3 regions of the Streptomyces sp. NPDC002144 genome follow, and region 2 is predicted to be linked to each of the others. Evidence: riboswitches for the same ligand, from Rfam matches in the RefSeq annotation. Region 2 holds a riboswitch; each other region holds the start of a gene.

Evidence for each region. Region 2 has a riboswitch for cobalamin ahead of ACWCQ1_RS07720 (Nickel transporter NicT). Riboswitches for the same ligand answer to the same signal wherever they lie in the genome.
Region 1: another riboswitch for cobalamin. It lies ahead of ACWCQ1_RS05240 (cobalamin biosynthesis protein); the one in region 2 lies ahead of ACWCQ1_RS07720 (Nickel transporter NicT).
Region 3: another riboswitch for cobalamin. It lies ahead of ACWCQ1_RS29075 (CbtB domain-containing protein); the one in region 2 lies ahead of ACWCQ1_RS07720 (Nickel transporter NicT).

The regions. Positions count from the first base shown of each region.
Region 1 is NZ_JBSFDB010000003.1:60,694-64,619, reverse strand. Features, by position in the region: gene ACWCQ1_RS05245 (cobyric acid synthase) at 1-1,220, opposite strand, end outside; gene ACWCQ1_RS05240 (cobalamin biosynthesis protein) at 1,217-2,158, opposite strand; cobalamin riboswitch at 2,281-2,420, opposite strand; gene ACWCQ1_RS05235 (hypothetical protein) at 2,548-2,775, opposite strand; gene ACWCQ1_RS05230 (anion permease) at 2,810-3,926, opposite strand, start outside.
Region 2 is NZ_JBSFDB010000004.1:104,177-108,102, reverse strand. Features, by position in the region: gene ACWCQ1_RS07725 (nucleoside hydrolase) at 1-137, shown strand, start outside; gene ACWCQ1_RS07720 (Nickel transporter NicT) at 168-1,250, opposite strand; cobalamin riboswitch at 1,277-1,465, opposite strand; gene ACWCQ1_RS07715 (ArsR/SmtB family transcription factor) at 1,546-1,905, shown strand; gene ACWCQ1_RS07710 (LAETG motif-containing sortase-dependent surface protein) at 2,065-2,985, opposite strand; gene ACWCQ1_RS07705 (DUF4142 domain-containing protein) at 3,320-3,926, opposite strand, start outside.
Region 3 is NZ_JBSFDB010000021.1:137,673-141,598, forward strand. Features, by position in the region: gene ACWCQ1_RS29070 (phosphatidylglycerol lysyltransferase domain-containing protein) at 60-1,856, shown strand; cobalamin riboswitch at 1,884-2,029, shown strand; gene ACWCQ1_RS29075 (CbtB domain-containing protein) at 2,065-2,286, shown strand; gene ACWCQ1_RS29080 (CbtA family protein) at 2,309-3,067, shown strand; gene ACWCQ1_RS29085 (histidine phosphatase family protein) at 3,124-3,711, opposite strand; gene ACWCQ1_RS29090 (SpoIIE family protein phosphatase) at 3,858-3,926, shown strand, end outside.

The DNA of each region.
Region 1 (3,926 bases), on a different contig from region 2:
CCGCCGTCCACTTCGGCGACGCCGTGGTGGATCTCGTACCCCTCGACCCGCTCGCCGAGAGCCTCTCCCACGGGCCGGGTGAGCGTCTTCTCCCGGGCGAACCGGACGCGTACGGGCAGCACGCCGAGCCCGTCCACCGTGCCTGCCCGCGACTCGACCTCGTCCTCGATGCGCTCACCCAGGATCTGGAAGCCGCCGCAGACGCCGAGGACGGGCCGCTGCTCGGCGGCCCTGCGCCGCAGCGCGTCCGCGAGGCCGCGCTCCCGCAGCCACTCCAGGGCGCGGACCGTGCCCCGCGTCCCCGGGATCACGACGAGATCGGCGTCGGCCAGCTCCTCCGGCCGGTCCACGAACCGCACCACGACCCCGGGTTCGGCGGCCAGGGCGTCCACGTCGGTGAAGTTCGACATGAGCGGGATCGCGCAGACGGCGACCCGCAGCACGTCCTCACCCAGGGGAGGGGCGACGTTCGACTCCCGTACGGTCCCGCGCAGGGAGACCCGCAGCCCGTCCTCCTCGTCGATGCCGAGTCCGTGCCGGAAGGGCAGAACACCGTAGGTGCGCCGCCCGGTGAGCCCGTGCAGCATGTCGAGGCCCGGTTCGAGCAGCGACACGTCACCCCGGAACTTGTTCACCAGGAACCCGGCGACGAGCCGCTGGTCCTCCTCCGACAGCAGCGCCACCGTCCCGAAGAACGAGGCGAACACGCCCCCGCGGTCGATGTCACCGACCACGAGGACGGGAAGTCCGGCGTTGCGGGCGATCCCCATGTTCACGATGTCGGTCCGGCGCAGATTGATCTCCGCGGGACTGCCGGCCCCCTCACAGATCACCGCGTCATACGTGCCCCGCAACTCGGCGAGACACTCCAGCACGGTCCCGAGCAGCTTCTGCTGCCGCCCGCCGTGGTACCCCCGCGCGCTCAGCTCGCCCACGGGCCTGCCCATGAGCACGACCTGGCTGCTCTGTTCGCCCCCGGGCTTCAGCAGCACCGGGTTCATCTGCGCCGTCGGCTCGATCCGGCACGCCTGCGCCTGCATGGCCTGCGCCCGCCCGATCTCGGCGCCCTCGCGGGTCACGAAGGAGTTGAGCGACATGTTCTGCGCCTTGAAGGGAGCCACCTTGACCCCTTGGCGCACCAGCCACCGGCAGATCCCGGCGGTGACGACACTCTTGCCGGCGTCGGAGGTGGTGCCGGCGACGAGGAGACCCCCGCTCATGACGTACGTCCCTTCACCAACAGGCGCGCGGCGGCAGTGACGCCGAGCGCGAGCAGACCGACGCGCCGGGAGAGCCGTACGGCCCGCTCGATGTCCGGTACGGCGACGGCGCGGCCCCGCGTGTTGAGCACGGGCCGGTGCTCGACCCGTCCGCCGTAGGAGAGGGTCCCGCCCAGGCGCACGCCGAGCGCTCCCGCGAACGAGGCCTCCACAGGACCGGCGTTGGGGCTCGGATGCTTCGCCGCGTCCGCCCGCCAGGCCCGTGCCGCTCCGCGCGGGTCGCCGCCCGCGACCGTCGCCAGTGCCGCGGTCAGCCGGGCTCCCGGCCAGCCGGCCACGTCGTCCAGCCGCGCGGAGGCCCACCCGTACCGCCGGTACCGCGCCGACCTGTGACCGACCATGGCGTCCAGCGTGTTGACGGCCCGGAACCCGAGCAGCCCGGGCACCCCGCCGACGGCCCCCCACACCAATGCCCCGACCACCGCGTCCGAGGTGTTCTCGGCGACCGACTCCACCACGGCCCGGGCCATCCCGTCCGCGTCCAGCGTCTGCGGATCCCGCCCGCACAGATGCGGCAACCGCTCCCGGGCACCCTCGACGTCACCCGCCCGCAGGGCCCGACCGATGCCCCGCGCCTCGCGCGCGAGCGAGCTGCCGCCGACAACCGCCCAGGTGGCGGCGGCGGTCAGGGCCACGGAAGCGGTACGGGACGGACGTACGGTCTTCTCCGCCACGGCGCCCAGCGCCACGGCACCCCCGACGCACACGGCGGCGTGCAGCGTCCCCCACCCGCGGTGGTCCCGCCACAGCACCCGTTCCACGGCACCCGCGGCCCGTCCGAAAGCGGCGACCGGGTGCCCCCGGCGCGGATCGCCGAGCAACTGGTCGCCGAGGAGGCCGGCGGCGGCGCCGTACGCGAAGACGCGACCGGCACGCATCGGCTCAGCCGGCCGTGCGGCCGGGCAGCGCCCCGGGGCCCTTCGGAAGGATCCCGGTCCTGTACCTCAAACGGCAGGCGAGCATGGCTGTATGTCCTCACTCAGGGTGTCCGCGCCCTGGTTCGACGAGACCGGCGGTGGGAGTTCCTGGCTCCCGGGGCTACCTACCCCGGTGACAGTGGCGGGACCGCGCCGGACTCGCACCGGCTTCCTCCCTTGCCGCCGTACATGGCTCCCGCAGTCCACCACGCCCCTGGAAGACCCGTCAACTTGCCGTTGACCTGCGGCGGGAGAGTGTGCTGAGGCCCACACGCGAGGGGTCGCCGTGGTCACGGAAACGCGAGGTGCCGGGACGGATCACCGTCCCGGCACCAACAGGGGGTCAGGGCTCAGCCCTTGGCCATGATCAGGTTGATTCCGTACGCCACCGCCGCCGCGCACCCCGCGAAGGCCACGTACGCTCCGGCCGTCGCGAGGGCCGCCGAGCCGCCCTGCGCGGTGGCCCGCTCGCGGTGCGACAGGCCCATGACGCCGAGGGTGAACAGGGCCACGAGGCCCACGGTGACCGCGAGGCTGACACCGAAGACGGAGCCCAGGGCCGACCAGTCGATCTTCATGCTGCTGATTCCTTCGTTACCGGGTGGCCGGGGCTCAGACGGCGGCCGGCGGGGCCGCCGGTTCCGTGGTGGTGACCGGCGCGGGGATCGTGGCCGTCAGACCCTCTGTCACCGTGCCCGGCGGAGGAGGGGTGACGGCGGCGATCGCCGTGGTGACGACGCCGGCCGGCTCCTCGGTCTCGTTGACGTTCGACGCGTCGACGACATCGCGGCGCGAGACCTTCCAGATCGCGGCGCTCGCGGCGACGAGGAAGACGGCGACGACGGCGGTGCCCCAGTCCCCGAGGTCCGTCACGGACTCCGCGCCCGCGCCGACCAGGGCGGCGGCCGGCAGTGTCAGGACCCAGGCGACCAGCATCCGGGTCGCGGTGGACCAGCGCACCACCCCGCCCTTGCGGCCGAGGCCCGCGCCCATCACCGAACCGGAGACGACGTGCGTGGTGGAGAGGGAGAAACCGAGGTGCGAGGAGGCCAGGATGGCCGTCGCCGCGCTGGTCTGGGCGGCGAAGCCCTGCCGCGGCTGAAGCTCGGTCAGGCCCTTGCCCATCGTGCGGATGATGCGCCAGCCGCCGATGTATGTGCCGAGGGCGATGGCCAGACCCGCGGAGAGGATGACCCAGGTGGGCGGGTCGGAGTCGGGGGCGACGGCGCCGCCGGCGACCAGGGCGAGGGTGATGATGCCCATCGTCTTCTGCGCGTCGTTGGTGCCGTGGGCCAGCGAGACCAGGCCGGCCGAGGCGATCTGCCCGGCGCGGTAGCCCTTCTCGGCCGCCTTGCCGTCGGCCTTGCGGTCGAGGGCGTAGGAGAAGCGGGTCGCGAGCATCGCGGCGAGCCCGGCGACGAGCGGCGCGGCGAGCGCCGGCAGCAGCACCTTGGTGACGAGCACGTCGCCGTGGACCGCGCCGAAGCCGGCCGAGGCGACGGTGGCGCCGATCAGACCGCCCATCAGGGCGTGCGAGGAACTGGAGGGCAGGCCCACCAGCCAGGTCACCAGGTTCCAGAGGATCGCGCCGACCAGGGCGGCGAAGATGACCTCGGGACGGATGCCGTTCTCATCGACGAGACCCTTGGAGATCGTGTTCGCGACCTCCACGGAGAGGAAGGCGCCAACAAGGTTGAGCGCGGCGGACATGGCCACCGCGACCTTGGGC
Region 2 (3,926 bases):
TCGTCGACCGCCGCGCCCGCCCCGGCGAGTCCGAGATCCACGAGGGCGCCCGCGCACAGCCCCTGGTCGACGTGGCCCTGGACGTGGACGTGCCCCGCTTCGTCAAGCTGTGGCTGTCGGCGGTCGAGAGGCCGTGACGGCGCGCGGGCCGGCGAAGACGGTGCGGGTCACGGGCTTTCCGCCGCCCGCACCGACCACTTCTGTTCCACCTTCGCCACCCGCCAGTAGGTCAGCGCCGCCGCCCACACCACCACGAACAGGCCGACGATGACGTAGCCGACGTTGTCCAGGTCGAGGCCGGCGATCCAGCCCGTGACCGAGTCGGTCAGGTCGAACTTCTCGTGCAGGACGCCCACCAGCTCGATCGTGCCGATGAAGAAGGCCACGGCGATGGACAGACCGGTGATGGTCAGGTTGTAGAAGACCTTGCGGACCGGGTTGGAGAAGGCCCACTGGTAGGCGAAGTTCATGAACGTGCCGTCCAGCGTGTCGAACAGGCTCATCCCCGCCGCGAAGAGCAGCGGCAGGCACAGGACCGCGTACCAGGGCAGTCCCGCCGCCGCGCCGGAGCCCGCCATCACCATCAGCGTGACCTCGGTCGCGGTGTCGAAGCCGAGCCCGAAGAGGAAGCCCAGGGGGTACATCTGGCCCGGGCGGGTGATCGACCTGGTGAGGCGGCCGAGGATCCGGTTCATGAAGCCCCGGGAATCCAGGTGGGCTTCGAGCTCCGACTCGTCGTACGTCCCCGCCCGCATCGCCCTGAAGACCTTCAGGATGCCCATCAGGGCCACCAGGTTGAGCGCGGCGATGATGTAGAGGAACGTGCCCGAGATCGTCGTACCGAGGAAGCCGAGCACCTTGTGGGTGCCGGAGTTCTCGTTCATGACCTTGCCGGCGAGCGCCGTGCCGCCGGCGATCATCGCGGCCAGCACCACGACCACGCTGGAGTGCCCCAGCGCGAACCAGAAGCCCACCGACACCGGCCGTTTGCCGTCGGCCATCAGCTTGCGGGTGGTGTTGTCGATCGCGGCGATGTGGTCGGCGTCGAAGGCGTGCCGCACGCCCAGCGTGTAGGCGGTGACGCCGAGGCCGATGCCGAAGGCCTTGGAGCCGACCTCGTAGTGGCCGGGGACGACGAGGAGGAAGAGGATCCCGAAGGCGGCGACGTGGAGGGCGGCGATCACCGCCACCAGCCCCACGGTCTTGACGGTGTCCTCGCGCCGCCAGCGGAAAGAAGCAGCGTCGGGCATGTTCACGCTCCAGCACCTCGTGGATCACTTCGTGAGATGCCGTGGCCGGTCTCCTGGCTGACGGGTCGTGCGTCCCCGGTCCGCCTTCCCGGCCGTGGTGAAACGGCCAGTGGCTGTCCCCTGCGGGACGTGGACCGGTGACTTCCCGATCACAGTGGCGAGGGCCGCGTCGGCATCGCACCGACTTCCCGAACACCACGGCCCGCCCACCGTAGGGGGGAGCGGCCCTTCCTGCATAGCTGCGTACCTGTGCAGGTATCGAAGATCACAGAGGCACGCCTGCGAGGATGTGTGCATGCATCTCGTCCCGGCCGACCGCGCGGAGCGCCGCACCATCGACGGCCACCGGGTGTGCGACGCCATCGCCGCCATCGGTGACGAGGCCCATGTGCGCACCTGGGCCGACCGCTTCTCGCTGCTCGCCGACCCCAAACGGCTCGCGCTGCTGCTCGCCCTGCACCGCACCGGCCCGCTCGCCGTCTCCGACCTCGCGATCGCGACCGGCATGAACGACCCCGCCGTCTCCCAGGCCCTGCGCCTGCTGCGGGCGGCCGGGGTGGTGGCCGGCGATAAGGAGGGCCGCGTCGTCCGCTACCGCCTGGTCGACGACGACACCCGCCTCCTCCTCAAACACTGCACGGCCGACGGCACGTGACAGCTGACGGCGCGTAGCAGCCGACGGCACGCCGCGCATGACCTTCAAGGCACACGACCAGCACCCGCACCGCACATCACCAGCACCGCACGACCGGTGCCGCGCGTGACGAACGCCCCGGAGCGGGGGATCTCCGGGGCGTTCGTCTTCGGGGGTGGTTCAGGAGCGGGCGCCGCGGCGGCGCTTGCTCGCGACGACGATCGCCGCGCCGCCCGCCAGGAGCGCCGCCGCGCCGCCGGCGATCAGGCCGGAGTCGCTGCCGCCGCCGGTCTCGGCGAGGCCGCCGCCACCGCCGTTCGGCGTGGCCGCCGGGACGGTGGTGGACGCCGAGGCGACCGGGGTGTCGGTCGAGGCCGGGGTCGACTCGGAGGCGCTCGGCGTCGGGGTGGCGCTCTCGGAGGCCGGGGGCGTCGACGGCGGCGTGGAGGCCGGCGGGGTGCTCGGGGGCTGCGACTCGGTCGTGCAGTCCTTCGTACCGCCGTTCCAGGACGCGATCAGCTTGTCCTTGATGACCGCGTGGTCCGGGCCGGCCGGCAGGTCGCCGTGCTGGAACCCGTCCTTGGCGTCCAGTTTGCCGTCGAACTTGGTGGCGCCGCGGTAGAGGTCGATCTGCGCGAAGCAGCCCGCGTCCGGCACAGCGATGTCCAGCGAGTCGGTCTGCCCGGGCTTGACGGTCACGGTGTCGAAGTCGACGAAGACCTGCTGCCCCGAGGTCGCGAAGCTCGCGCCGTGGGCGAGGTAGGAGGCGAGCGAGGCGGTGCAGGTGGAGGCGTCACCGGCGGTACGGACCTTGATGTGGACCTTGCCGTCGTCGGTGGGCTTCAGCGTCTGGTCGTCGACCTTCACCGAGTCGTAGAAGTCCGTGCCGTCCAGCGAGAACTGGCAGCGGTCGGCCTCCGTCTTGGTGCCCGCACCGGTGCCGGGCTTGTAGGAACCGCCGGCCTTCCAGCCGTCACCGCCCGGAGTTCCGCCGTGGGCCCAGGCGCCGGAGGCGGCGGCGACGGTTGCGGCGCACAGGGCGAGCGACGCGGCGCCCGTCCCCATGAGGCGGCGCACGGTGACACGTCTCACTATGGACATGCGGATCCCCATCTTGGCGTGCGTGACCCGGGCACGGCGGCGCGGGACAGCATGCGGCGGCCGGCCGTGCCGGGGAGAATGGTCTGTGAAAACACCGGGCCCATTGGTCACATGCGCCTCAGTGCGCTCACATGGTGGATCTCCCGGCCGAACACTGTCAACCTGCGGTGACGCGCCGAAAGTTCAACCAGCCATCACGATTACGCCACAGTAGGAACGGGCGGATCCGCTTCCGTTCGACCGCCCGAACCTCTTGACCGACAGGAGTTGTTCGACCCTTCCCGTAAGGCCGTACGACCGTTCCCGCGGGGCCGTACGAACGTTCCCGCGGGGGCTATCCCACCGTCGGGCTCGGGCTGACCGCGGTGCCTCCCGCGCCGCCCGTGCCGGGCGAGGACTCACCGGGCAGGATCGGGGGCTGGGTCGTCGTGTCCACCGGCGGGGTGAGCACGATCTGGGGCTGGCCCGCGAGCGGGGGCGGCGGGGTCAGGTCCTTGGCGGGCAGCTTCGGCGGGGTGGTCTCCTGGAAGAGCACCTGGTCGAAGTTGACCAGCCCGGTCTGCTCCATGACCGTGATGTGGTCCAGGACCGTCGCGTTGGCCTGGTCGGCCAGGGCGCGCACCACCGTGTTCTTGGTCGTGGAGCGGATCTTCGCGATCGTGTTGAAGATCGAACCGTGCGTCACCCGCAGGATGTTGGCGAAGTCCGTGTCGAACTGCTTGCCGCTGTCCGCCTTGAGGGTGTTGACGAAGCCCACCTGCTGGGGGCTCGCGATGTTGGGGATCGTGATGTTCAGCATCGTGCTGATCTTGCGGCAGCTGGCGTCCAGCGCCGCGTGACCGTCGATCAGGTGCTTGCTGGCGATCTTGACCGCCTGGCTCTGGCCCTTCTGCAGGCCCAGCTGGCCGACGGGGTACTCCCACAGACCGGCCGCGCGCACC
Region 3 (3,926 bases), on a different contig from region 2:
AAGTGTAAGGTCAGCCTTCGTCCCCGTACGCTCCTCCGCCTTCAAGGTGATCGGCCACCATGACCTCACAACTGTCGGCCCCGATACCCACGCGTCCCTCCGCCGCGAAACGCACACCGGGCACCGAGCCGAGCCGGCTGCGCCGCCGGGCCGCAGACGCCACCGTCTGGTACCTGCGGCTGATCGCCGTACTGAACATAGCGGCGGTGATGTCCCTGCCGTTCCGGCAGGAGGTCAACGAGCACAACAACGGCCGTATCACCCTCCATCTGCACCGGCAGCACGCCCATCACTCCGGGCAGTTCTTCACGCCGTACCTGGCCACCGCGGGCCTGGTCTCGGCAGCCCTGGCGATCTTCTTCGTGCTGGTGATGCGCCGCCGCAAGCGGGCCGCATGGGTGGTCAATCTCGTCCTGTCCGCCCCCCTGTTCGCCCTCTACGTCCTCGCGCTCACACAGCACGAGTACCGCGCCCACGCCTTCAACTGGCTCTCCGCCACCCTGACCGGCCTGTTCGTCGCCGCACTGCTGATCAGCCGCCGTGAGTTCAACGCCGTGGGAGACCCCTCCAACCCGAAGCTGGCACTGGCCGTCGGTGTGGGCGGCCTGGCGGTCACCGGAGGCTTGGGCACCCTCCTCGTCCACGCGACGAACAAACTCCCCGGCGCCACCCTCGCCGACGAGATCGCCTACGCCCTCCTGCGCGGCGTGAGCGTCGGCCCCCTCGCCGACACCGTCACCGCGGTCCACGCCCCCCGCTGGACCGACATCATCATCAACATCCTGCTCGCGGCGGCTTTCTGCCTGGTCCTGTACGCCCTTTTCCGCTCCCCGCGCGGCCGCCGACTGCTCGGCCCCGAGGACGAGGAACGACTCCACGCCCTGCTCGACAAGCACGGAGCCCGCGACTCCCTCGGCTACTTCGCCCTGCGCCGCGACAAGGCGGCGATCTTCTCCCCGACCGGCAAGGCGGCCGTCACCTATCGTGTCGTCGGCGGCGTCAGCCTGGCGTCCGGTGACCCGATCGGCGACCCGGAGGCCTGGCCCGGCGCGATCGACGCGTGGCTGACCGAAGCGCGCCAGCACGCCTGGACGCCCGCGGTGATGGGCGCGAGCGAGGAGGCGGGCACCATCTACGCCCGCCACGGTCTGGACGCCCTGGAACTCGGCGACGAGGCGATCGTCGACATCGCCGACTTCACCCTCGAAGGCCGCGCCATGCGCGTCGTACGGCAGGCGCACAACCGGGTGCGCCGGGCCGGTTACACGGTCCAGATCCGCCGCCACCAGGACATCCCGGCCGAAGAGATGGCGACGCTCATCGAGGCTGCCGACCGCTGGCGCGACGGCGCCACCGAACGCGGCTTCTCCATGGCCCTCGGCCGCCTCGGCGACCCGTCGGACGGCCGCTGCGTGATGCTGGTGTGCCGCGACGCGGACGACGTCCCCCGGGCCCTGCTGAGCTTCGTCCCCTGGGGCGAGCACGGCCTCTCCCTCGACCTGATGCGCCGCGATCGCGACTGCGAGAACGGTCTGATGGAGTTCATGGTGGTCGAACTCCTCCTCAGAGGAGCCGAGCTGGGCATCCAGCGCGTCTCCCTGAACTTCGCGATGTTCCGCTCGGTCTTCGAACGCGGCTCCCGTCTCGGCGCGGGCCCGGTGCTCCGCCTCTGGCACGCCACCCTCACGTTCTTCTCCCGCTGGTGGCAGATCGAGTCCTTGTACCGCGCGAACGCCAAGTACCGCCCCATCTGGGAACCGCGCTACCTGCTCTTCGCTCGCAGCAGTGACATCCCCCGGATCGGCCTGGCGAGCGCCCGCGCGGAGGGGTTCCTCACGCTGCCCTGGCAGAACTGAACGAACTGCCAGGGCGGTCTTGGCCAGGTCCTCGACACACGGTACGGTCGGCGGGATATCGACGACGGCAAGACGGAAGCCGGTGGGAATCCGGAACGGTCGCGCCACTGTGTGCCCCGCCTCCCAGGAGGTGGCGGCGAGTCAGACCCGTAGCCGTCGTCCTGTGCACCACCGAGATGGGACGCGAACTCCCAGAGGAGGCCCTGCCATGGCGCAGCATGTCGCCCAGCCGACCGCCACCACCCCCGCTCTCCCCGCCAAGCTGCCGATCGGCGCGATCGTCCCGTGGGCGGTCTTCTTCGGCATCCTGATGCTGGTCCTGCTGTACTTCGTCGGCGCCGAGCAGGGCGCCACCTCCGTCGTCTCCGGCTCGGACGTCCACGAGTGGGTCCACGACGCCCGTCATCTGCTCGGCTTCCCCTGCCACTGACGCAAGGGACGCCGACACCCTCATGAATTCCGCAACCGTACGGAACCTTCTTGTACGGGGCATGCTCGCCGGCCTTGCCGCCGGCGTGCTCGCCCTGGTCGTGGCCTACTTCCTCGGTGAACCGAACGTCGACAAGGCGATCGGTTTCGAGGATGCCCACTCCCACGAGCACGAGATGGTGATCGTCTCCCGCTCCCTGCAGTCCACCGCGGGCCTGGCCACCGGCGTCCTCGTCTACGGCGTGGCGTTCGGCGGTGTCGCCGCTCTGGCCTACTGTTTCGCGCTCGGCCGGATGGGCCGCTTCGGTCCGCGGGCGATCGCGCTGCTGTTGTCCGGCAGCGCGCTGCTGGCGGTCTACGTCGTGCCGTTCCTGAAGTACCCGGCCAACCCGCCCGCCGTCGGCGACCCCGACACCATCGGCAGGCGGACCGCCCTGTACTTCCTGATGATGCTGCTCAGCGTCCTGATCGCGATCGCGGCGACCATCCTGGGCAAGCGCCTCGCGCCCGGCCTGGGCACCTGGTGGGCGACCGTGATCGCGGTGGCCGCCTTCGCCCTTGTGATCGGGCTCGCCTACGCGTTCCTGCCCGCCGTCAACGAGGTGCCGAAGGACTTCCCGGCCACCGTGCTGTGGCGCTTCCGGCTCTCCGCGCTGGCCATCCAGCTCACGCTGTGGACCGGATTCGGCCTGCTCTTCGGCGAGTTGGCCGAACGCCTGCTCAACCCCAAGCCCGTGACAGCCACCGCCGCGGGCCGACGGACGGTCGCCGCGCCCAACTGACCGAACCGCCGCAGATGCGAGGGCCCACGGAATGCACCACTCTCCAGGGCCCTCCGTCAGCGGGATCTGGTCGCCTGAAGCGGGTGCCCGAGCCGCAGGTTCCAGCGTTCGGAGCGTCCGGTGATCTCGGTCGCCGTCAGTGGAGGAACGTCCGCGCGCCAGAAGGCCCGCGGGGGCGCCCCCAGCACGTGCACCACCACGGCCCGTACGACGTCGGGCTCCACCAGGGCGATCGTGTGGCCGTCCGTGCGGGACGCCGTGTCCAGCCACTGCCCGATCCGCAGGCACAGGTCCCGCACCGACTCTCCGCCGTGAGGCGCGGAGTCCGGGTCGCCGAGCCACAGCGCGACCGCCTCCGGCTCGGACCGGCTCACGTCGTCGAGGGTGAGCCCCTGCCAGCGGCCCACGCGCAGGCCCGTGAGCTCGTCCGGCGAGTCGTCCGCACTCAGCCCGAGTGCCGTGGCGGTCTCCCGGCAGCGCACGCTGGGAGAGGTGACGACGCGAACGGCCGGGCGCATGGTTCCGGCTGCCGTGCGGGCCTGCGCCGCGCCGTCGTCGTCGAGCGAGGTCCTACCGTCGTCGAAGCGCGCCTGGCGCATCGACGGGCCCAGGGCAGGCGAAATGAGGGTCACACGACTGGTCACGTGGTCCGCGGCTCCTGTCTCTACCGGATAGGCCACATACGATCACGCAGAACCGGACCAGGCCAACAGCCGTATATGCCCCGTAAAAGGTGAAAAAATATGGGTTCTGGGCAGACGGTGAGGATGGAGATGGGCGGCGAAGGGTTTTGACCGGTCCGGATGATCCGCGTACGGACACCGGCCCCCTGGATGCCGCGTTGGCGGAGACGGTCCGC